Regions from separate parts of the Shewanella sp. 125m-1 genome, predicted to be linked through region 2. Evidence: predicted binding sites of a transcription regulator. Region 2 holds the regulator's gene; each other region holds the start of a gene.

Region 1 (7,043 bases), on a different contig from region 2:
CATGCTGACATCAACTTGAGATGTGAAGTTCTCAGGACCTAAGATTGGCATCAGAATCGACTCAACTTTATTGCGATATTCTGATTCTTTCTGCTGAACAATTTCAAGCTCACGTCGAGCAATAGCTGATACGCCGTCTTGACTGCCAGAATTAAGTAAGCGGCCGTTAGCATCGGTCACGGTGACTTTATTGGGCTCAAGGTTATGCACCGCAGAAGCCACGATATCGACAATGGAGTCGACTTCTTCTTGAGCTAAACCACTGCGCCTTGTACTCACTACAACCGTTGCACTAGGTTTTGAACGGTTTCTAGCAAATACGTTTTCTTTCGGTAAGGCTAGAATCACTTTTGCGCGGGTCACGCTTTTTAATTCTTCGATGGTACGGGCAAGATTTTGTTCTTGGCTGTGCTTTAAGCGCGCTTGCTCCATACGCTGACTGACGCCAAAGCCACTATCTTTAGATAAGAAATCATCTTTATTCGCAGCACTATCTAAGCCTTCACGACTTAAGATCATCTTTACATCTTGATACTTATCCTCGGGCACTTTAACCACGTCACCCTGGATCTCATATTTCACCTGATTTTTGTCTAAAACATCAAGTACCTGCACCATTTCAGCGGTACTCATCTGCCCTAGGGGGCGATATTCGGGTTCTTGAGCCCAGATCATCACAAAAACAGCTAAGGCTAGACAGATAGCAAGCGCCAAAATCATCGTCACTTGGCGTAACATATCGACGCCACCTAAGGACCCCATTAAGCCAGGCTTATGTTCTTCTTGAACACCAGATGTTTGCGGGTTGGTTGCTAAACCAGAACCTGTACCTACGACCATTTCTGTACTCACTATTGCACCCTGTTTCTACGTAATAACGGCCTAAACAGGCATACTCATAATTTCTTTATAAGCTTCTACGAGCTTATTGCGCACTTGCACGGTTGCTTCAAAAGCAACGCTTGATTTTTCTCTAGCGATCACGGTATCAGATAAAGTGACTGTGGTATCTCCCATATCGAGCCGAGTGGCGAGATTAGCAGCATTTGATTGAAGTTCGCTTACATTTCCAACAGCTTGCGACAGCAGCTGACCAAAATCACTACCTGAAGTATTTTGAACCTGGCGCGCAATGCCCGTTTGAATGCTTGAAGTACCAATTTGACCATTAAGTGACTGCATCTCTTGCAGTAATGAATTCGCACCAATTTGCATACTTAGCTCCCATGTCGTTTTCTTGACGAAAATGTTGATATAGCGAGATAAAGCAAATAGCTTGCCAGTTTGTAAAAAGAAGGGGAAGTGCCAAGAAGGACGCTACGCTGCGAGGACGTGACTGCGTCACTTCGAGAGCGCCACTTCGTGACTTCTAGGGAACGAGAAAAAGCCAAGACGTTAAAAACAGAGACGGGAAAACAATAGACGAACGGCCTGCGGCCTGACGGCACGTGACTGTTTGATTTAATTGAATGTCACTACGGAACGCTTCGCTTACGGAAAAGCCTTAAAAGATTAAAGCGACGGCATAAATGCCGACCTACTTTTAAAGAAGGTGCTAGGAAAGTCAGGTTCTAGGTTAAAGCTGAGACGGCAAACGCGAAGACGAACGGCCTGCGGCCTGACGGCACGTGACTGTTAGATTTAATTGAATGTCACTACGGAACGCTTCGCTTACGGAAAAGCCGATTAAAGCATAAACGATTTAGAGCCGAATAGAGCTGAGACGATAAAGCCGGAAAAGCTTGTACCGTCTCTTCCTAGCCCTTTATTAACGTAGGTCGGGATTTATCCCGACAAACCTTGTGTGTGCCTCCCTAATTGATGGGCTGAAGCCCAACCTACAAAAAATTATTTTATGTGCTCTCATCTCAGCTTGTACCTTCTCAGCTTGTACCTTCTCAGCTTGTACCGTCAGCGCAGCGTTCTGTGAGAGAGCCTGCGCACGTTCCGTCTTCCGTGAGCGAAGCGTTCGTCTTAGCTTTTAAGCAGGTATTTGAATTCCTGAGTCGCGCATTTTTGCCATCTTATAGCGCAGCGTTCTGGCACTGATGCCAAGTTTTTCAGCAACTAACTTTCGACTGCCATTACATTGAGTCAAGGTTTCTAAAATAATCACATGTTCTTGTGCTTTAAGCTCATCACCTAAACCTTCAAGCTCTGCGGGTTTATTAACAACTAAAGGTGTGCTTTCAGGGTTAAAATCTAATTCTACTGAATCGATAATAATGTCTGCTGCCGTTATTTCTTTTGCAGTGCATAGAATCAAGGCTCTTTGAATTACGTTATCAAGCTCTCGCACATTGCCAGGCCAGCGATGAGTCAATAAACGTCGTGATGCGCATTCGCTTAATTCGGGTAACTCACTGTAATTAGCAATCAATGCATGACGTTGCAGTAGATGCCTTGCCAAGGGCAAAATATCGGCTGGACGTTGATTAAGTGAAGGCCAGGTCAGCGGGAATACGTTGATACGATAATACAGATCTTCTCTAAACTCGCCCGATGTTGCCATGGCTTTTAAATCACGATTAGAAGTAGCAAGCACCCGAACATCAAGCTTTATCGTTTTACGCCCGCCTAAACGTTCAACTTCGCGCTCTTGTAGTACACGCAACAGTTTTGCCTGCAGCCCCACCTCCATCTCAGAGATCTCATCGAGTAATAAGGTGCCACCTTGTGCTTGCTCAAACTTACCTGGACACGCTTGATAGGCGCCAGTAAACGCTCCTTTCTCGTAGCCGAACAGGGTAGCCTCGAGCATATTTTCAGGGATTGCTGCGCAGTTAATCGCCACGAATGGCTGCTCGGCGCGTTGACTATTTTGATGAATATATCGAGCCAACACCTCTTTACCACAGCCACTTGGTCCCATAATCATCACAGATGCATCAGAGGCCGCTACGCGCTGCGCCAGAGCCAATAACGCCAAGCTCTTTTCATCAGCCACAATCGGTGTGCCTTCAGCAGCCTTTGCCGGCATATAGCGAGAAACTTGATTAACTAATACTTCGGCAGAAAACGGCTTTGATAAATAATCCACCGCACCCAACTTCATTGCATTAACAGCATTATCGATAGTTGCATAAGCCGTCATTAACAATACTGGAACTTTAGGATGGTGCTGCTGTAAGTAATTAAGCAGACCTATCCCACCGACGCCTTCCATCTGCACGTCACTAATAACCATATCAAAGCGTTGGCTTTTTAAGGTCAAAATGGCTTCTTCGGCACTGCCAACATCGACGCAATCATAATGAGCTAGCATCAAGGTATCGAGTAACGCTTCGCGCAGTGATGCGTCATCTTCTACCAGTAACAACTTACCTTCAGACATGCTGGCTCTCTCCTAGTACTTGCTCATTTTTGATGGTTGTCAGCAATGGAAACTTCAATGAAGCTGTGCAGCCATTGCCCGGGTGGCAACTAAACTGCATCTTTCCACCATGGTTACTCACTACCGACTGCACCACGGCTAAACCTAAACCTGTACCTTGAGATTTGGTAGTAAAAAAAGGTTCTAATACCTTTTGTTGCATAGCCGCATCCAGCCCCTTGCCATTGTCGATGACATCAAGGTGTAGAGCCGTATTAGTATCAAATGCATGTAACGTGATTTGGTTTGCGCCCGCTTCGATACTGTTCATCACTAGATTATTGATTGCTGAACACAAAGCGGCATCATTGGCTCTAATTTTTTGCTTTGATTCATTATTAAAAACCAACTTACAGGCCTTTTGCTCTGCGATTGGCTGGCAATTACTCAACACGTTATCAACCACTTCTTCAATAACAATAATATTATCAAGTTCTTGCTGACGTCCTTTTGCCATTAACAGCATATCGTTGACCTGATGCTCTAACTCATTAAGTCTATCGACAAGCTTACCTTGAAAGCGCTTTCTAGCATCATCAGATATCTTGGTGCTTGCAAGATTAGAGGCATACAGCAGTGCTGCACTTAACGGCGTTCTGACTTGGTGAGCAAGAGTTGCCACCATTTTACCTAACGCTGATAACCGTTGTAGATGGGACAGGTTTTTTTGCAGCAATCGCGTTTCAGTTAGATCCGTTAACACAATTAACTGCCCAGGCTCTGGTGTTAGCGGAGTAATAGCAAGCTTAACTCTACGACCGTTTCGTAAAGAAACCTCATGGCCATCATCATCTTGGGGTGAAAAAGCGCGATTTATTATTTGTAGCCAACGTAAACCTTCAAGCGGGCTACCGAGCAGTTCTATCGCGACGGGATTTGCATCGGTGACCATACCATCGCCATTTATAATCACCACGCCTGAAGGCATCGCCTGCAGAATATGATCCAAGCGATTTGACATATTCGCGGCCTGCTGCACATCAACCAGCTGTGGACGCTTTACAGCATTGACATCAACAACATGTGCTTTGCCAACGGCATCAGTCGCATTAGCTGTATCGATTTGTGGTTTTGGAATAGCGGACATGGTGGCCCCGTCAAAAAAACTGCATTTGAATGGGGTGAAGCAGGAAGTGTGCCAGTTGTTTAAAGCTAAGAAGGACGCTGCGCTGCGAGGACGTGACTATTGACTTTAATTGAATGCTACTGCGAGAGCGTCACTTCGTGACTTCTAGGTTCTAGGTTAAAGCTGAGACGGGCATGCAGAGACGAACAGCCTCAGGCCTCACGGCACGTGGCAGCTTGATTAAATTGAATGCCACTACGGAACGCTTCGCTTACAGAAAAGATTAAAACGGCGGCAATAATTGATATACAAAACCGAAAAACCGCGATGAGCCATAAAAAAGCCAGAAGACTCATCTTCTGGCTTATTCAAAAAAGTAGGTAAATATCGAAAGTTCACTTTGATTCAAACCATCTTAGCGTGATAAACAGTCTTTGCTTGTGTTTTTCCTAGAAGCGAAGCGCTCTAGCAGGACGAAGTCCGTCCTCGAAGTGAGCCTGCGAACGTTCCGTCTTCCGTGAGCGAAGCGTTCGTCTTAGCTTGAACCGGCTTTTATCAATCTTTACCCATACCGTATTTACGCATTTTCTCAACTAGCGTAGTACGACGAATACCGAGCATTTCTGCTGCGCGGGCAACCACGTTGTCTTGTTGATCTAGCGCTTGCCTGATCATATCAATTTCAAGCTCAGCCAAAAGATCTTTCAGATTAACGCCTTCCGGGGGTAATTCACTTGGAAAACGGGTTTCTGGAATGTCGATTGGCTCTTCATCATTAAAAATTGACGCTAAGGCATCGCGCTCAAGCTGCTCTTCACTGATCTCAACGCAATATTCAGGCACATCAATATGACGATACTTAATCGGTAAGTCATTTACATCGACTAATCCACCCGGATAGAGAATGGTTAACCGCTCAACCAGATTAGAAAGTTCACGTACGTTGCCAGACCATGAGTGCTCTTTCAACGACTCAATAGCTCGTTGAGTAAAACGAACTCGACCACGGCCTTCGTTATAAACGCGACTCACCAACTCTTGCAGTAATAGTGGGATATCTTCTTTGCGCTCACACAAAGCTGGCATTTCAATAGGGAAAACATTCAATCTGTAATACAGATCTTCTCTAAATCCGCCCTCTTCAATCATAGTTTCTAAGTTTCTATGAGTGGCAGCGACAACGCGAACATCAGCAGAGATAGACTTACTGCCACCAACACGTTCAAACATCCGTTCTTGCAAAACGCGTAGCAGTTTTACTTGCATCTGCAGGGGCATATCACCAATCTCGTCTAGAAATAACGTGCCTTTTTCAGCCAGTTCGAAACGGCCTTTACGGGCACTAATCGCGCCTGTAAATGAGCCTTTTTCGTGACCAAAAAGTTCACTTTCTAATAACTCGGCAGGGATAGCACCACAGTTGACCGGAATAAACGGGCCATCACGGCGATCGGAGATATAATGAATATTACGGGCTACAACCTCTTTACCCGTACCCGATTGCCCAAGAACTAGAACTGTAGCTTCAGAGCTTGCAACCTGGTTAATAAGGTGACGGACATTAGCAATGCCTTCACTGCGACCGACCAAACTTCTAAATAATTTAGTCTGATTGGCACTTGTTGGGATCTCTGGACGTTTAACTTGTCCATAGACCTGACAGAAATGAAGTAATTCAGTTAATTGCGGATAGTTTAATGGCTCCTCGATGCTTCCAAGAATATTCGACGCTTTCACGTCGCCTCTTTCACCGAGCAATAAAATAGGCTGCCATGGAAGCGCACTAGCCAAAGACTGAGTCAGTTCTTTCGATTGATTTTCAGACGGTAAAACAATCGCACGAAAACGCGTTTGCTTAGTATGCATTTCAAGTTTATCAAAATCGATCAGCTCGACTTGCTCACCTAAAAACTCAAATACACACGACAAGCGATTAATTCGCTCAGACTGGTTACCGATAAGTAGAATTCGTTGATCTGTTTGCATCATTCCGAAGGCCGTTAGGCTTAAATATTTCAGCGCATTAATTATTAGTGTTCGTTGCTTTTCTCAAGCCAATTTTTACAAGCCATTATCTGGCCGGTAGTTATCTAAAATTCATTCTCAAATATCTACCGAATAGAATAGTGTATTATCAGCCCGTTATTAGCAAGCCCCTGATGGATTTTATGAGGAACAGACTAAGTTTTAGGTTAAAAACTCTACTTTATAATCAGTAGTTAGACATATTATTGACAGGTGACAAAAAGGAGTGACGAATCACTCCTATTTAAGCGACATAATTTAGTTTTGCGAAGAGACTTCATGCAGCTCTGTCGGGATCGTATCCCAAGCTTCTTTAATGACCCTTAAAATATCCGTTGCATCATCAATTGCTTTAACGTCGTTATTGATATTGGCTTCAGAAATTCTACGGATCATAAAATCATATAAAGCGCTTAGGTTGCTAGCAACGTCACCTTCAGCCTCCATATTCAAGCTGCTGTTTAACCCTGCGACAATACTTATCGCTTTGCCTAAACTGACACCTTTTAGTTCTAGGTTATTCTGTTCGATGGCATAACGTCCCTGAGCTAAGCGCTCTAACGCTCCGGCAAACATCAT
Region 2 (7,043 bases):
CCGTTGCAGCCATATCCTGCAACATGTTGCGGACGTGGACAAACATACCGTTGCCTAATGCTTGAGTCAGCTGATTGAGACGTTGGTCAGTTGTTTGATTATCTAAGACTTCAATCGGCATAGCTCCCTCACTGGGTCGTTTTAAAGGCGCTTATCATAACGTAACTCAAGAGTATTTATGTGCGGTAGCTAGGAAATTCATTAGGAAAATAACGAATTAATTATCTTCATCAAATCTGGCATCAATTAATTGGCAAATGGCATCGAGCGCTGCTTGGGCGTCTGTCCCGGTTGCAACGAGTTGTACCGTTTTTCCCATTCCTGTTTCTAACATCAATAAGCCTAGTACACTTGTAGCAGAGGCTTGTTTCTCACCTTGAATGATGGTGATCTCAGCATCAAATTCGGAGGCTAAAACAACGAGTTTTGTGGCAGCGCGAGCGTGAAGACCTAGTTTATTGCAGATGGTAACTTCACGTTCAATGGTCGGCATTTTTTAGCTCACGGTGGCGGACTTGTATTTTATGTTTGCCATCTTTGAAGTGAGCAGCAAGGCGCTCAGTGATATAAACCGATCGGTGTTGGCCACCGGTACAGCCAATCGCAATGGTAAGGTAGCTACGGTTGTTACGTTCTAGATCGGGTAACCAAGTTTCGAGTAGATCTTCAATCTGTTTAATAAACAGGTTGACCATTGGGCGTTCATTTAAGAAATCTTGTACTGGTTGGTCGAGCCCAGTCATAGGGCGCAGGTCGGGCTCCCAATGTGGGTTTGGCAAAAATCGTACATCAAACATAAAGTCAGCTTCGGTTGGCATACCATGTTTAAAACCAAACGATTCGAAGTTGATCATCAACTCTTTATCAAGATTGCCAAGTAGGATCTCACGCACCTGATCATTAAGATCGTAAATGTTGAGATTTGAGGTATCGATATAATGATCGACAATGTTGGCTAGCGGCTCTAACAAGCGACCTTCTAGCGCAATGGCCTCTTTAAGCGAAATGTTATCGTGCGATAAAGGGTGCAGACGACGGGTCTCGTTATAACGTTTAAGTAGCACTTCATCGCTTGAGTTAAGGAAAAAGCTTAATAACTCGACCCCATCAGGCAGAAAAGTGAGGTGCTTAACCAGCTCATCTTTCTTTTCTGGCAGGTTACGAATATCGACACTGATGGCGACAAGCTTAGTGTTACCCGATAGCTCTTTGAGTAAGGTCCCCATCATTGGCAAGGGCAGGTTATCGACACAATAATAGCCGAGATCTTCTAGCATTCTTAATAGAACGGACTTACCTGAACCGGAGCGACCTGAGACTAAAACAAGCTTCATCGTATGATTACCTGATAGACATTAAACAAAATGTATGATTTTTGTGGTTATATTGTGTAAGTGTATAGATTAACTTTTTTAAGGCTGAAAGCAAGAAGTTGAGCGGGTGAATAAGAATAAATAATATTGCTGTAATAATTACTTAGGTCTTTAAATCATTTACCTTTTGTGTAAAAAAATAAATAACTTAAAGACCTGAGTAGTTAGCTATTGGGTAATGACTTGGTATAGTTCTGATTCATTGCTGGTCTTTCTCAACTGCTTAACCACCGCTTTATCGTTGAGTTTTTCAGCCATACAAGACAGTGTTGCTAAATGTTGCTCACACTGATCAGATGGCACCAATAAAGCAAATAGAATATCGACAGGCTGCTTATCGAATGAGTCAAATGGGATAGGAACTTCACATTTAACTAATACTGCAACTGGACGTTCTATATTCGACAGCCTTCCATGAGGAATCGCTATACCATTACCTATTCCCGTGCTACCCATTTTCTCTCGTGCCAAGAGACTTTCAAAGATCTCTTGTGAAGAAAGGGTTGGGTACTGGACAGCGGCAATGTCACTGATTAACTCCAGTACTTTTTTCTTACTGCCCGGAGTGGCGCAGGTAGTGCACTCCGGCTGCAGGATGGTACTTAGTTCCATCGTTAGTGTTTAGTCAGCTTCTCTTTGTGTTTAATAACCTGACGATCTAGTTTATCGATCAGGGAGTCTATTGCAGCATACATATCTGCATGTTCCGAAATAGCAAATACTTCCCCTTTTTTAAGGTGAATTTTAGCTTCGGCAATCTGCTGCATTTTTTGTACATTCAAAATAACGTGCACATTATTGATCTGATCGAAATGTCGTTCAAGCTTTGTAAATTTCTCTTCTACATAACCGCGTAGTGAATCGGTGATTTCGATGTGATGTCCTGTCAGGTTGATTTGCATTATCGATCCTCCATGTGCCTAATTTTGAGTTATAAACTCTTACGTTGGTTTGAGGGCGGGATCAGCATCGCTTCTCGATATTTTGCAATCGTACGTCTAGCAACTTTAATCCCTTGTTCAGCCAGAAGCTGGGCCATTTTGCTATCGCTTAACGGTTTCCTCTGGTTTTCAGCTGCGACTAATTTCTTAATAAATGCCCTAATTGCTGTCGATGAGCATTCTCCGCCATCGTCGGTACCCACATGGCTTGAGAAGAAATATTTTAGTTCAAAAATGCCCCTTGGGGTGTGCATGTACTTCTGTGTGGTAACACGTGAAATGGTAGATTCATGCATTTCAACAGCTTCGGCAATGTCATTGAGTACCATAGGTTTCATGGCTTCTTCACCGAACTCAAAAAAGCCTTGCTGGAATTTGACGATACAGTTTGTCACTTTCAATAAGGTGTCGTTGCGGCTTTCCAGGCTCTTTATAAACCACTTAGCTTCTTGCAGGTGGCCACGGATAAATTGACCGTCGGCCTGATTCGTTGTGCTACGCGCCATTGATGCGTAATGCTGATTAACATTAATCTTAGGCATATAGTCAGGATTTAGCTCTACCACCCAGCGACCTTTTTTCTTGCTGACAGACACGTCGGGAATGACGTATTCATCTTTACTGCGTGCAATGGCAAGCCCAGGTCTTGGGTTAAGAGTTTGGATCAGTGTGATCGCCTCACGTAAATCATCCTCTTTGAGTTTGGTTTTACGCATTAACTGCCTAAAATCACGCCCCGCAATAAGGTCTAAATAGTCTTTAATCAGTAATCTTGCATTTTCAATGTGCGGTGTATCTGCGGCATATTGTGCTAGCTGGATAAGTAGGCATTCACTTAAGTTGCGGGCGGCAACACCGATAGGATCAAAATGTTGAATTCGTTTTAAAACGGCTTCGACTTCATCGAGTTCAGTTTCAGGATCGCCCATCGCTTCGAGAATTTCGTCACAGCTCTGGGTTAAATAACCTCGTTCATCGATCGCATCAATAATCGCGGTGGCGATAGCAAGATCGTTATCTGAAAATGGGGTGAGGTTCTTTTGCCACTCAAGATGCTCATATAAGCCTTCGCTAGTCTCGCCTTGGAATGGCATGTCATCTTCACGACTTACGCCTGAGCTAGCATTAGAGGAAACGGTGTAGACTTCATCCCAAGTGGTATCCATAGGCAGGTCATCGGGCATGGAATCTTGGGTGAGGGCTTCGGAGGTGTCAACGCTTGCGCTATCTTGGGTGAGTTCACTATTAGAGTCATTTACAGAGTGATCTTCATCGTTGATCATATCGCCATCTGACTGCTCTTCATCTAGCTCCAGTAACGGATTAGAATCTAATGCTTGTTGGATCTCTTGTTGCAGCTCTAAAGAAGACAGTTGTAACAGGCGAATGGCCTGTTGTAACTGGGGAGTCATAGTGAGCTGTTGACCCATTTTGAGCTGGAGTGACGCTTTCATTTTACCGCTATTCCCTACACTGTAGTTAAACGTTAAAGCTCGTTGAACTGGCGAAGGTTGCTCAAAAACTCAACACGTTGATTTTTTTTGGAAATAATTCCATATTGAGTTTTTCAGCTTCCATACTGTGAATTAACTATAGCCTGAATTGTTCACCTAAGTACACCGCTCGAACCTGTTGGTTGTCCAAGATTTCGGCAGGTGTACCTTCAGCAATCAGATTTCCGTGGCTTACTATGTAAGCACGCTCACAAACGTCCAAAGTTTCGCGAACATTATGATCGGTGATCAGTACGCCCAGACCGCGACTCTTAAGTTGTTCAATAATTTTTTTAATATCGATAACTGAAATGGGGTCAACACCCGCGAACGGCTCATCTAACAAGATAAACTTTGGATTAGCTGCGAGTGCCCGAGCAATTTCTACCCGGCGGCGTTCGCCTCCAGACAATGCCATACCTTGGCTGTCACGAATGTGAGTGATATGAAACTCTTCGAGTAGATGCTCAAGTTGTTCTTCACGTTGCTCGTTATTGATGTCATGACGAGTCTGTAAGACGGCCATGATGTTGTCACGTACTGACAGCTTTCTAAAAATACTGGCTTCCTGAGGTAGGTAACCGATACCTTTACGGGCGCGTAAATGCATAGGATCGAGCGTAAGATCGTCATCATCAATAAAGATCTTACCCTTATCACTCTGTACTAGGCCAACCACCATGTAGAATGTCGTTGTTTTACCTGCACCGTTTGGGCCAAGCAAACCAACAATCTGACCTGTCTTTACGGTTAAGCTAACATCTTGTACGACGGCACGATTTTTATAGCTCTTAGCAAGATTGACCGCTTTTAAGGTGATTTGGTTCATTGCTGTTCCTGCTTTTTCGCTGGCGATTCTGGTTTCTCTTCCTGATAGGTTTCAGGCTGAATAATGGTGATAACTCTGTCATCGCCCTTGCCAGTACTTTCTGCAATAAGCTGTTGCAAACTGATGTTGTATTTAATGCGGTTACCTGTGACCTGGCTACCGTCTTGCGCTAGGGTGGCTTCGCCGACTAAGGTGAGTGTGCGCGTAGCAAGTTCGTAGCGGATCTCTTTTGCGCTAGCCGTTGCCGGGCGTCCATCATCCATTATTTGGGTGTAAGTGGCTGGGTTACCAGTCGCCACAAGCGTTTTACCGCTCTTATCTTCTTTTGAGAAAACCCGTAGCTTATCGGCATTCATCTTGATTGTGCCCTGAGTGACTTCGACAGGCCCAAAAAAGATAACCTGATTATTCTTGATATCAGCTTCTTGGCTAGCGGCCGCAATTTTCACCTCTTGCATCAGGTCATCAACTTTAGCAACAGAGCTGAAACTGAGCAGACAAAATAGGCCTGCAAGGATAGATTGATTGTATTTCATAGCGTCCTTCTACTCAGCTAAAGCGTTTTCTTTAGCTAGTATGAGTGTAAAATTGTTCAATATGTTGGCGTTACTGAGCTTCGTAGATACCTTCTACTTGGCTGATTAGTTTTACGCTCTGGGCATTCAGGTCGGCATATAAGCCTACACCTTGAATGACGAATTCGTTGCCAGTGACGTGGATAATTTCATCTGACGTCATGATCATAGTATTCAAATCAAGATCTAAATAGCTGGTGCTTAACGTCTGTATCGGCTCTTCTGGGCTAATCGAGTCGATAATAACATTGTTTTCTAGCGTTACCTTGCCAGTGACTTTATTCAGGCTGCCTTTATCACTTTTAAGTCGCCATTCGGCTAGGCCATCATCAGGGTAAATGAGATAAACAGGCTCAGTAAAATAGGTCATATTGACGCTATCAAAGTGTTCCATGTGTTTCGCTGTTACTTCGCTATTGATGAAGCCTAACTCGTTATATTCGATGCTACGTAGATCATCGATAATATAGTCGGGTCGCTGACTTGTATCGATATTCAGCTCCTGCTCGCTTTTTTTAGACTGAACTTGCCAATAGAGCAAAAGTGCAGTGCCAAAAAGTGCGATTATCGCAAGGGTGACGCGGTTCATATACTCATCCCATGAGCTGAGTCAAACTTGTCTTGGCTTAATAGTAGTAAATCAGTGAGTTCGCGTAGGGCGCCGTGGCCGCCTTTAATATGGGTGGTCATTTTTGCATGTTGTTTTACATATGGGTGACCATCGGCCACACAAACGGAAAGACCAACCTGCTGCATAACGGGCAAGTCCACCATGTCATCACCAATATAAGCGACCTCTTCAGGGCTAACATTATAAAGTGATAGCAGTTCATTATAGGGGGCTAACTTGTTATCGACACCTTGGTAGATGTGGGTAACGCCTAGAGCGGTAAACCTGTCTTCAACGATTTGTGATTTACGACCGGTGATAATCGCCACTTGGATGCCACTAGATAATACTGAGCGTACGCCATATCCATCACGAGTATGGAATGTTTTAAGTTCTTCACCGCTGTTGCTCATATAGACTAGGCCGTCGGAAAACACGCCATCAACATCGCAAATGAGTAGTTTTATCTTGCTGGCTGCTTGCCAGACTACATCGCTAATAGGGCCGTATAAACCTTGCTTGGACATATTAAATTACTCCTGCTTTGACCATATCTAGCATGTTTAATGCGCCAACAGGCTGTTGTTTGTCGTTAATCACGATTAAACCATTAATACTCTTAGTATCCATGACTTTTAATGCTTCTGCTGCAAGCACGTTATCGGTAATGGTGACGCAGCCTTTAGTCATCACCTCTGCGATAGGAGTAGTGCGTAAATTGACTTCAGCGTCGATAACCCGGCGTAGGTCACCATCGGTGAAAATACCGACTAAGGTGTTGCTGGCATCAACAACCGCTGTCATGCCTAAGCCTTTTTTAGAGATCTCGTACAGCGCCTCAGTAATACAGATATCATTTTGCACACTTGGTAACTCACAGCCCTTATGCATGACATCACTGACTTTAAGTAGCAATTTTCGCCCTAGGCTACCGCCGGGGTGAGACAGTGCAAAGTCATCTTGAGTAAAGCCGCGCGCTTGCAATAACGCAACCGCTAGGGCATCGCCCATGACTAATGTTGCTGTGGTGCTCGACGTTGGTGCAAGCCCAAGTGGGCAAGCTTCTTCTGGTACTTCAATGCAAAGGTGCAGTTGCGCCAGCTTCGCCATATTAGAATCTGGCTTACCCGTGACAGAGATCATTGGCAGCCCCATGCGCTTAATGACTGGCATTAAGGTTAAGATCTCACTCGACTCACCTGAATTTGAAATCGCAAGTACG
Region 3 (7,043 bases), on a different contig from region 2:
CACCAATTGCCCCCCAGCACATGAGATCGGCAACATACTGCGGCGTGATCATATCTAAAAACTCACCCGCGGTAGGTAAGCCCATGTTGTTTAAGTCTAACAAAAGCTTACGTGCGGTACGTAAACCATCATTTAGCTTGAAGCTATTATCCATATCGGGGTCGTTGATCAAACCTTTCCACCCCACCGTGGTGCGTGGCTTTTCAAAGTAGACTCGCATCACGATTTCTAGCTGGTCTTTATAACGCTCTCTAAGTTCAACTAAACGCTTACCGTATTCAAGTGCTGCGACAGGATCATGAATAGAGCACGGCCCAATAACCACTAATAGGCGGTCATCTTTCTTCGCTAAAATATTATGTATGCTTTCGCGGGCATTAAATACGGTCGCTGATGCGTTCTGTGTTGCGGGAAATCGCTCCAAAATAGCAATTGGAGGTAACAACTCTTTTATCTTATTAATTCGAACATCATCATTTTGGTAATACATGGTAATACTTAGCTCCGTCTAGCCTATGAATACAGATCTCTCAATTGCGATACTGCATTCAATTTATCCAGTATGAACTTAGATTGCAATCAAGTTATGATTATTTCATATAATTATTTTTAACTATTTGTTTAAAAAGAAATTAGAAATTAAAAATTTATATAAAGTGTCAAAGTAAGCTGCAAATAAGCCCACTAAACTGTTAATTATTCCTAAAGATTACAATTTAAAAGCTAAAGCCTGCTGTACGCAAAAAATAATAAAATTTATCCATAAAATAAGCCTGTACGGCTTGCCCACGAGCCAATTTAAAGCGCAGTAGGCTCAGCAGTAAGTTCACCCTGTCAGTGAAACAAATGGACTCAATTAAGCTGCTTGGCGAGATAGAGCGAGACTATTAAGCGAAGCAGTTAAAGCGAAGCGAAAAATAGTCTAGCAATATATGTGCGCTGACACTTGGCAGGACTCAAGATGAATCCCGAGTAACTCCTAAACTGCCGCGATGCATATACTAACAATACCTAAATCGAACGATTAGCGCAGTTGCTCTCAAGGCCTCAAGCTCTAATCGAGCGGTACCTTAGCGCCCTGCTCTTTAGGAGAGTCGATTTGAATAAAAAGCTCCTTATTTTGGTAAGCATAAGGTCTGTAAAATAAACCTTGGCAGGAAAAGTATCGATAAGGCATTGCGAAAGGCACACAACCAAAAGGTAAGCTTTGCAATATTTGGATCTGTTGCTGATAACGCAGCGCTTCACGCCATGCATGCTGCCTTTGCACTTCATCCCTAACCGCAAATGCATCAAACGGCTCACTGGACTTTCGCACTATAACTTGGCCAGCGCTGGCACTTGTCGCCAGCGTCATAAGCAATATAGTGCTCAGTAGTTTCAATGCTTTCATAAAAGATCCATGCTCAACCCGCTGATAACTTACTTTAGCCTAATTCTGTTGAGCCTTAAACTCTCTGATCACATAACAATACATGAAACAAAAGAGCTTATACCCATAGGCATAAGCTCTTTATTTATATCACGGCTTGTAACTGTTGGTTACTCTGAAAGCCTAACTACCACTCTTAACCGATACAAACTCTGGATAAGCATCAATTCCGCAATCAGAAGCATCCATTCCATTATATTCTTCTTCTTCTGTAACACGGATCCCCATGGTCACCTTCAGTGCAAACCAAACCACAGTCGACGCTAAAAATACCCAGCCAAAAATTACGGCCGCGCCATATAACTGGGTCAAGAGTGACGCATCAGCATTTGATACTGGCACTAATACCAGTCCAAGCAATCCTGCAACACCGTGAACAGAAATCGCACCAACTGGATCATCAATCTTGATCCTATCGAAGGCAACAATCGAGAACACCACTAAGCCACCCGCGACAGTACCAATCACACCAGCCATGACTAATGAGGGTGACAATGGATCCGCTGTAATCGCTACCAGCCCAGCTAAGGCACCATTTAAGATCATGGTCAAATCAGCCTTCCCCCAAATCAGTCGACATACAATCAGCGCAGCAATCGCGCCAAATGCTGCCGCCGAATTGGTGTTAACAAATATTTTAGCCACAGCGCTGGCATTCTCAGCATCCGATATCAAAAGCTGCGAGCCACCATTAAAGCCAAACCAGCCCATCCATAAAATAAACATACCCAGCGTTGCCATAGGTAAATTTGAACCCGGAATAGGGTTCACTTGACCGTTAGCGCCATACTTACCTTTACGCGCACCGAGCAGTAATACACCTGAAAGCGCTGCTGCAGCCCCCGCCATATGTACAATGCCACTGCCTGCAAAATCAACAAAACCAGCTTCAGACAGAAAACCGCCGCCCCATGTCCAATAGCCTTCAACAGGGTAAATTACCGCCGTCATAAATACTGAGAAACACAAAAATGCCCATAATTTCATACGCTCGGCAACCGCGCCAGATACAATAGACATTGCCGTAGCCACAAACACGACTTGGAAAAAGAAGTCTGACTCCAATGCATGATCAGCCCCTTCCCCTTGAGAGCCAATTAATGAGCCGAATGAGGGCAACCATCCCCCTTCGGCATTACCAACATACATGATGTTGTAGCCCACAATCAGGTACATCACACAAGCAATAGAATATAGACACACATTTTTAGTGAGAATTTCAGTGGTATTTTTAGAGCGTACTAACCCAGCTTCTAACATGGCAAATCCTGCAGCCATCCACATGACTAGTGCGCCTGAAATCAAAAAATAAAATGTATCTAGGGCAAAGCGTAACTCTGTTACCGTCAGTCCCAACTTAGTTAAATCATCCATCAGCTTTCCCCTTACAGTGCTTCGTTATCAACTTCGCCAGTTCGAATACGGATAGCTTGCTCAAGATCCGTAACAAAAATTTTGCCATCGCCTATTTTCCCTGTTCTCGCTGCGCCAGTGATCGCTTCGAGTAACAGTTCTAGCCTGTCAGCTTTGATGGCAATTTCTAATTTCACTTTTGGTAGAAAATCCACTTGGTACTCTGCGCCACGATACAGTTCGGTATGGCCTTTTTGACGACCAAAACCTTTTACCTCTGTAACCGTCATCCCCTCAATGCCCACTTCAGCTATCGCTTCTCTAACATCGTCTAATTTAAATGGCTTAATTATCGCGCTTACCAATTTCATGGTTATCTCCCCAATTACATTCCCTATTTGCTTAAACATAATTCAAGCATTAGGCCAAAGTTATTAACCATTTAAATTCAACAAGATAAGATTTTACGCGCAATTAACACTGCATATTAACGCACCAAACAAGTGCAAGCATGCAGGGGCTGCACAAAGATAAAGCAGCAATATCGAGCCAGATTAGACCTATTTCTAATTGGATAAACCAAACAGATCCGCTTTACTGAACAATTAACTCCCCTTGCAAAATAGAGAAGCCTAAGATGCTAAAAGCAGAAGAATGTGTATTGGTTGTGGTCGATGTACAAGGTCAACTCGCACGGGTTATGCACCAAAGTGAGCAACTGCATCGTAAGCTAGAGATATTAATTAAGGGGATACAGCTATTTGATATTCCAATTTTGTGGCTCGAACAAATACCACAGAAGTTAGGACGGACAAGTGAAAACCTAGCCCTGGCGCTGGCAAAAACCACAGAACCTATCGTCAAGGATCATTTTAGTGGTTGGCAAGCTGATACATTTAGAGAAAAGCTCAGCTCGATGGAGCGTAAGCAGGTTATCTTAGCGGGTATTGAAACTCACGTGTGTGTTTACCAGACCTGCAGAGATCTGTTAGATCACGGCTACCATGCTCATCTTGTAACTGATGCGATGTCGTCAAGAGAAGAGAGTAATAAGGTAAGCGGATTAGAGGTGATGTTAAGTTATGGTGCAATGCAGACCAATGTTGAGTCACTACTGTTTGAGTTACAACATCAAGCTAATGGCGATCGTTTTAAAGCCTTGCTTAAACTCATAAAGTAAAAGCCAAAAAAAGCCCTCCGAAGAGGGCTTCTATGCTAAAGACTTATTCTAGACACTTAACTTATAAGCACTATATAGTGTCAGTGTCAGTAGACTTATTTGTAAGTCGCTTCACGCTTTTCAGCTTCTGCATCCCACTTAGGTAGCACAGTCTTCTTGAATTCAGCTTTATCAGCATTCATCTTATCCATATCCATACCTAGAGCCGCTTGCGCCTTAGCTTTAGTAGAGATATCTGGAAGAGCGATAGGCTGTGGTACGCCTTTCTTAGCAAGTAGTTGAGCTAGCTTAACGCGAGCATCAGCAGCTTTGTTTAGTGCAGTACCTAGTACACGTAGCGCTTCATCTGGAGCATGAGATGCTACACCATGAGAGGCGATTGCATAATCCCAGCGCCATTGACCGTGACGGATATCCAATAAGATTGGAGCCATTTCAGCTTCTGTTGCGCCGGCTTCCCAAGCTGCACCAGCTTCGAAGTGAGCTTTAACTAACTGCTCTTCAGCTTGAAGTTGGATCTGCTTAACCTTCGCTTTACGCTCGTTATCTAGGTTAACCATGAACTCTTTGCTTTGATCATGACAAGTACCACACGTTTCTTCGAAACGATCGAACGGGTTACCCACTTTGTGATCGGTAAACTTACGACCTTCAGCATTCTTAACTTTAGGCATGTGACAGTCAGTACAACTTACGTTGTTTTTACCGTGCATACCTAGCTGCCAAGTTTCATAACCTGGGTGCTGTGCTTTTAGCATTGGCGTCTTAGAAATGGCGTGAGTCCAATCTGCGAAATCGATAGCATCATAGTATGCTTCCATATCTTCTACAGTTGTGCCCTTGTCCCATGGGAACTTAACAAAACCTTTCTTATCAGCAGTTTTTTCGAAGTAGTACTCTACGTGACACTGACCACAAACCATTGATTGCTTGTCTTTACGAGAAGCTTCATCGAATGGTGTGCCAATTGCTTCCATACCGCGCTCAGCGAATGGACGAGAGATGCGTAGCTTAGACTTGCCTTTTTCGTGACAATCAGAACAGCCGATAGAGTTAACGATTTCTGGACCGCCTTTAGACCACTTACCTTTAAAGTAACCGTCTTCACCTTGCTCTTCGATCATGCGAGGTACATCTGGGCTCTTACAAGACCAACATGCCATTGGCATTGGACCATCTTCAGCAGTCTTTGGTGCACCAGAACGTAGTGTGTTACGTAAATCTGTCACTGCGTAAACGTGACCACGAGCTTTGTTATAATCTTTAGCAAAACCATAACCCGCCCAAAGAATCACTAGATTTGGATCTTGCTCAAGTGCATCAATAATTTCTACACTTTCAGATGTGTCATGCCAAGTTTTATATTGGTTAGAAAATTTATCTTTATAAACTTCGTTACGCGGCTCAGTTTTATCACTTGCGAATGCACTGCCCGCCATTAGGCTTGCTGCTACGATTGCACTCAGTGCAAAAGACTTTTTAGTTAATGTTTTCACCATCTCATCTCCATGTTACTTTTATAATATTTATATAGTCCCACCTATTTCTAGGTCGAACTTAATCACTTCCAGTTAACAAAGACATACCCCTAAGGGGGTATCCGTGGTGAAGTTTGCGTTAGATCAAATTGTGAACGTGTTGTTGCTCACACTTTTGCATTTTTGTTAATGTAATCAAGTAACCACTAATGTAGAACCGCTACCAATGAATAACTCGAATACCATAACGATGAGATTTTATAAATGAAAAAAGGCAGACTCACTTCAGCGATTTGGGGCTTCATGTTAACGCTAATTTTGCTGTCGAGTGGACTGGCTATTTTTGCGATTATCAACCTGTCTTATAGCCTTGGGGATGCTAGAGCTATAAACGCTTCAGGTTCACTTAGAATGCAGAGTTATCGCTTAATGTTCTACGCCAATTCAGGTAGCGAAGCGGCTAATGAAAAAATTAAAGAGTTTGAAAATACATTAAATTCTCAGGCTCTTAAGCGCTCACTTACCTGGTATACCCCTCAAGATCTTAAAAACAAATACCTTACGGTTATCGATAAATGGCAAGTGATGCGTTACTACATAGAAACAGAAAATTCTCGCCTCTATGCGGAATCGCTTAAAGACTTTGTCGATACGATTGATTTATTTGTACTCGAAACCGAACAATACGCGGCACTCAAGCTCAAAATTTTGGCCATCAGCCAGATAGGTGGATTGGGCTTAATGTTACTGATTGCCTTTATTACGGTCAGAATTGCCAAACGCAAAGTTGTTAAACCGCTGCAACAATTAATGCAAGCCGCCGATACTATTTCACAAGGTGATTTTAATGTAGAGATGCCTAAAACAGAGTACCTAGAATTAAGTGCATTAAGCAGCGCGCTAGACTCAACCGTAAAAAAATTAGCCAGTGTATATCAAGGACTCGAAGAGCAAGTCCAAGAAAAGACCATAGCCTTAACTCGTGCCAACAATGAGCTAACCTTACTTTACGATACGTTAGTGATGCTGCACTCGAGTAAACTCGATAGTTACACTTTGACCCAAGCGCTCAATCAACTTCAGGCGCATGAAAAAGGCATACGCTTACGCCTTGTTCTAGTTCAAGACGCTGATGTAGTCGATATTATTGCAGCTGAAAGCACAACAGATTGGCCACTGCATAGCGAAAACAGCAAACAATTTCCGGTTAAATTTGAAAACAACAACTTAGGTTACCTTGAAGTCGTTTCCTCTAACGCCTTCTCTTTTCCTCTGTTTAATAACTTTGCCATCATGCTTGCGCGTTCAATGGTGATCTACAATGCGGGTGAACAACGTCAGCAACTGGCCTTGATGGAAGAGCGCGGCGTCATTGCCAGAGAGCTACACGACTCTTTGGGTCAATTGTTATCTTTCTTAAAAATTCAAGTGAATCTGCTTTCTAAAGAGCTAGATAAAACTTCAAAAAGCCCACGAGCTGCCGAGCAGTTACAAGAGATAAACGAAGGTGTTAATACCGCATACGTGCAATTACGAGAATTATTGTCTACGTTCCGTCTAACCATTAAAGACCCTAATTTAGGCCATGCTATGGAAGCGA

Evidence for each region. Region 2 encodes sigma-54, which starts transcription at its own class of promoters, with help from an activator protein. Its sites were predicted from a motif close to GTTGGCACGNNNNTNGNNT; they were not measured.
Region 1: a site for sigma-54 is predicted at 1,266-1,284, ahead of fliE (flagellar hook-basal body complex protein FliE). Genes of this name have one in related genera too.
Region 3: a site for sigma-54 is predicted at 3,197-3,215, ahead of ACVBIK_RS04975 (P-II family nitrogen regulator). Genes of this name have one in related genera too.

What each region holds. Positions count from the first base shown of each region.
Region 1 is NZ_JBRILT010000002.1:158,935-165,977, reverse strand. It holds gene fliF (flagellar basal-body MS-ring/collar protein FliF) at 1-840, opposite strand, end outside; gene fliE (flagellar hook-basal body complex protein FliE) at 883-1,215, opposite strand; gene ACVBIK_RS01830 (sigma-54-dependent transcriptional regulator) at 1,982-3,334, opposite strand; gene ACVBIK_RS01825 (sensor histidine kinase) at 3,327-4,460, opposite strand; gene ACVBIK_RS01820 (sigma-54 dependent transcriptional regulator) at 4,995-6,428, opposite strand; gene fliS (flagellar export chaperone FliS) at 6,723-7,043, opposite strand, start outside.
Region 2 is NZ_JBRILT010000010.1:10,859-17,901, reverse strand. It holds gene mgtE (magnesium transporter) at 1-121, opposite strand, end outside; gene ACVBIK_RS06840 (HPr family phosphocarrier protein) at 218-493, opposite strand; gene rapZ (RNase adapter RapZ) at 480-1,334, opposite strand; gene ptsN (PTS IIA-like nitrogen regulatory protein PtsN) at 1,542-1,985, opposite strand; gene hpf (ribosome hibernation promoting factor) at 1,988-2,275, opposite strand; gene ACVBIK_RS06820 (RNA polymerase factor sigma-54) at 2,305-3,768, opposite strand; gene lptB (LPS export ABC transporter ATP-binding protein) at 3,905-4,636, opposite strand; gene lptA (lipopolysaccharide transport periplasmic protein LptA) at 4,633-5,172, opposite strand; gene lptC (LPS export ABC transporter periplasmic protein LptC) at 5,243-5,800, opposite strand; gene kdsC (3-deoxy-manno-octulosonate-8-phosphatase KdsC) at 5,797-6,348, opposite strand; gene ACVBIK_RS06795 (KpsF/GutQ family sugar-phosphate isomerase) at 6,350-7,043, opposite strand, start outside.
Region 3 is NZ_JBRILT010000006.1:102,379-109,421, forward strand. It holds gene aroG (3-deoxy-7-phosphoheptulonate synthase AroG) at 1-490, opposite strand, end outside; gene ACVBIK_RS04965 (hypothetical protein) at 1,055-1,393, opposite strand; gene ACVBIK_RS04970 (ammonium transporter) at 1,556-2,806, opposite strand; gene ACVBIK_RS04975 (P-II family nitrogen regulator) at 2,818-3,156, opposite strand; gene ACVBIK_RS04980 (isochorismatase family protein) at 3,423-3,965, shown strand; gene nrfA (ammonia-forming nitrite reductase cytochrome c552 subunit) at 4,061-5,464, opposite strand; gene narQ (nitrate/nitrite two-component system sensor histidine kinase NarQ) at 5,708-7,043, shown strand, end outside.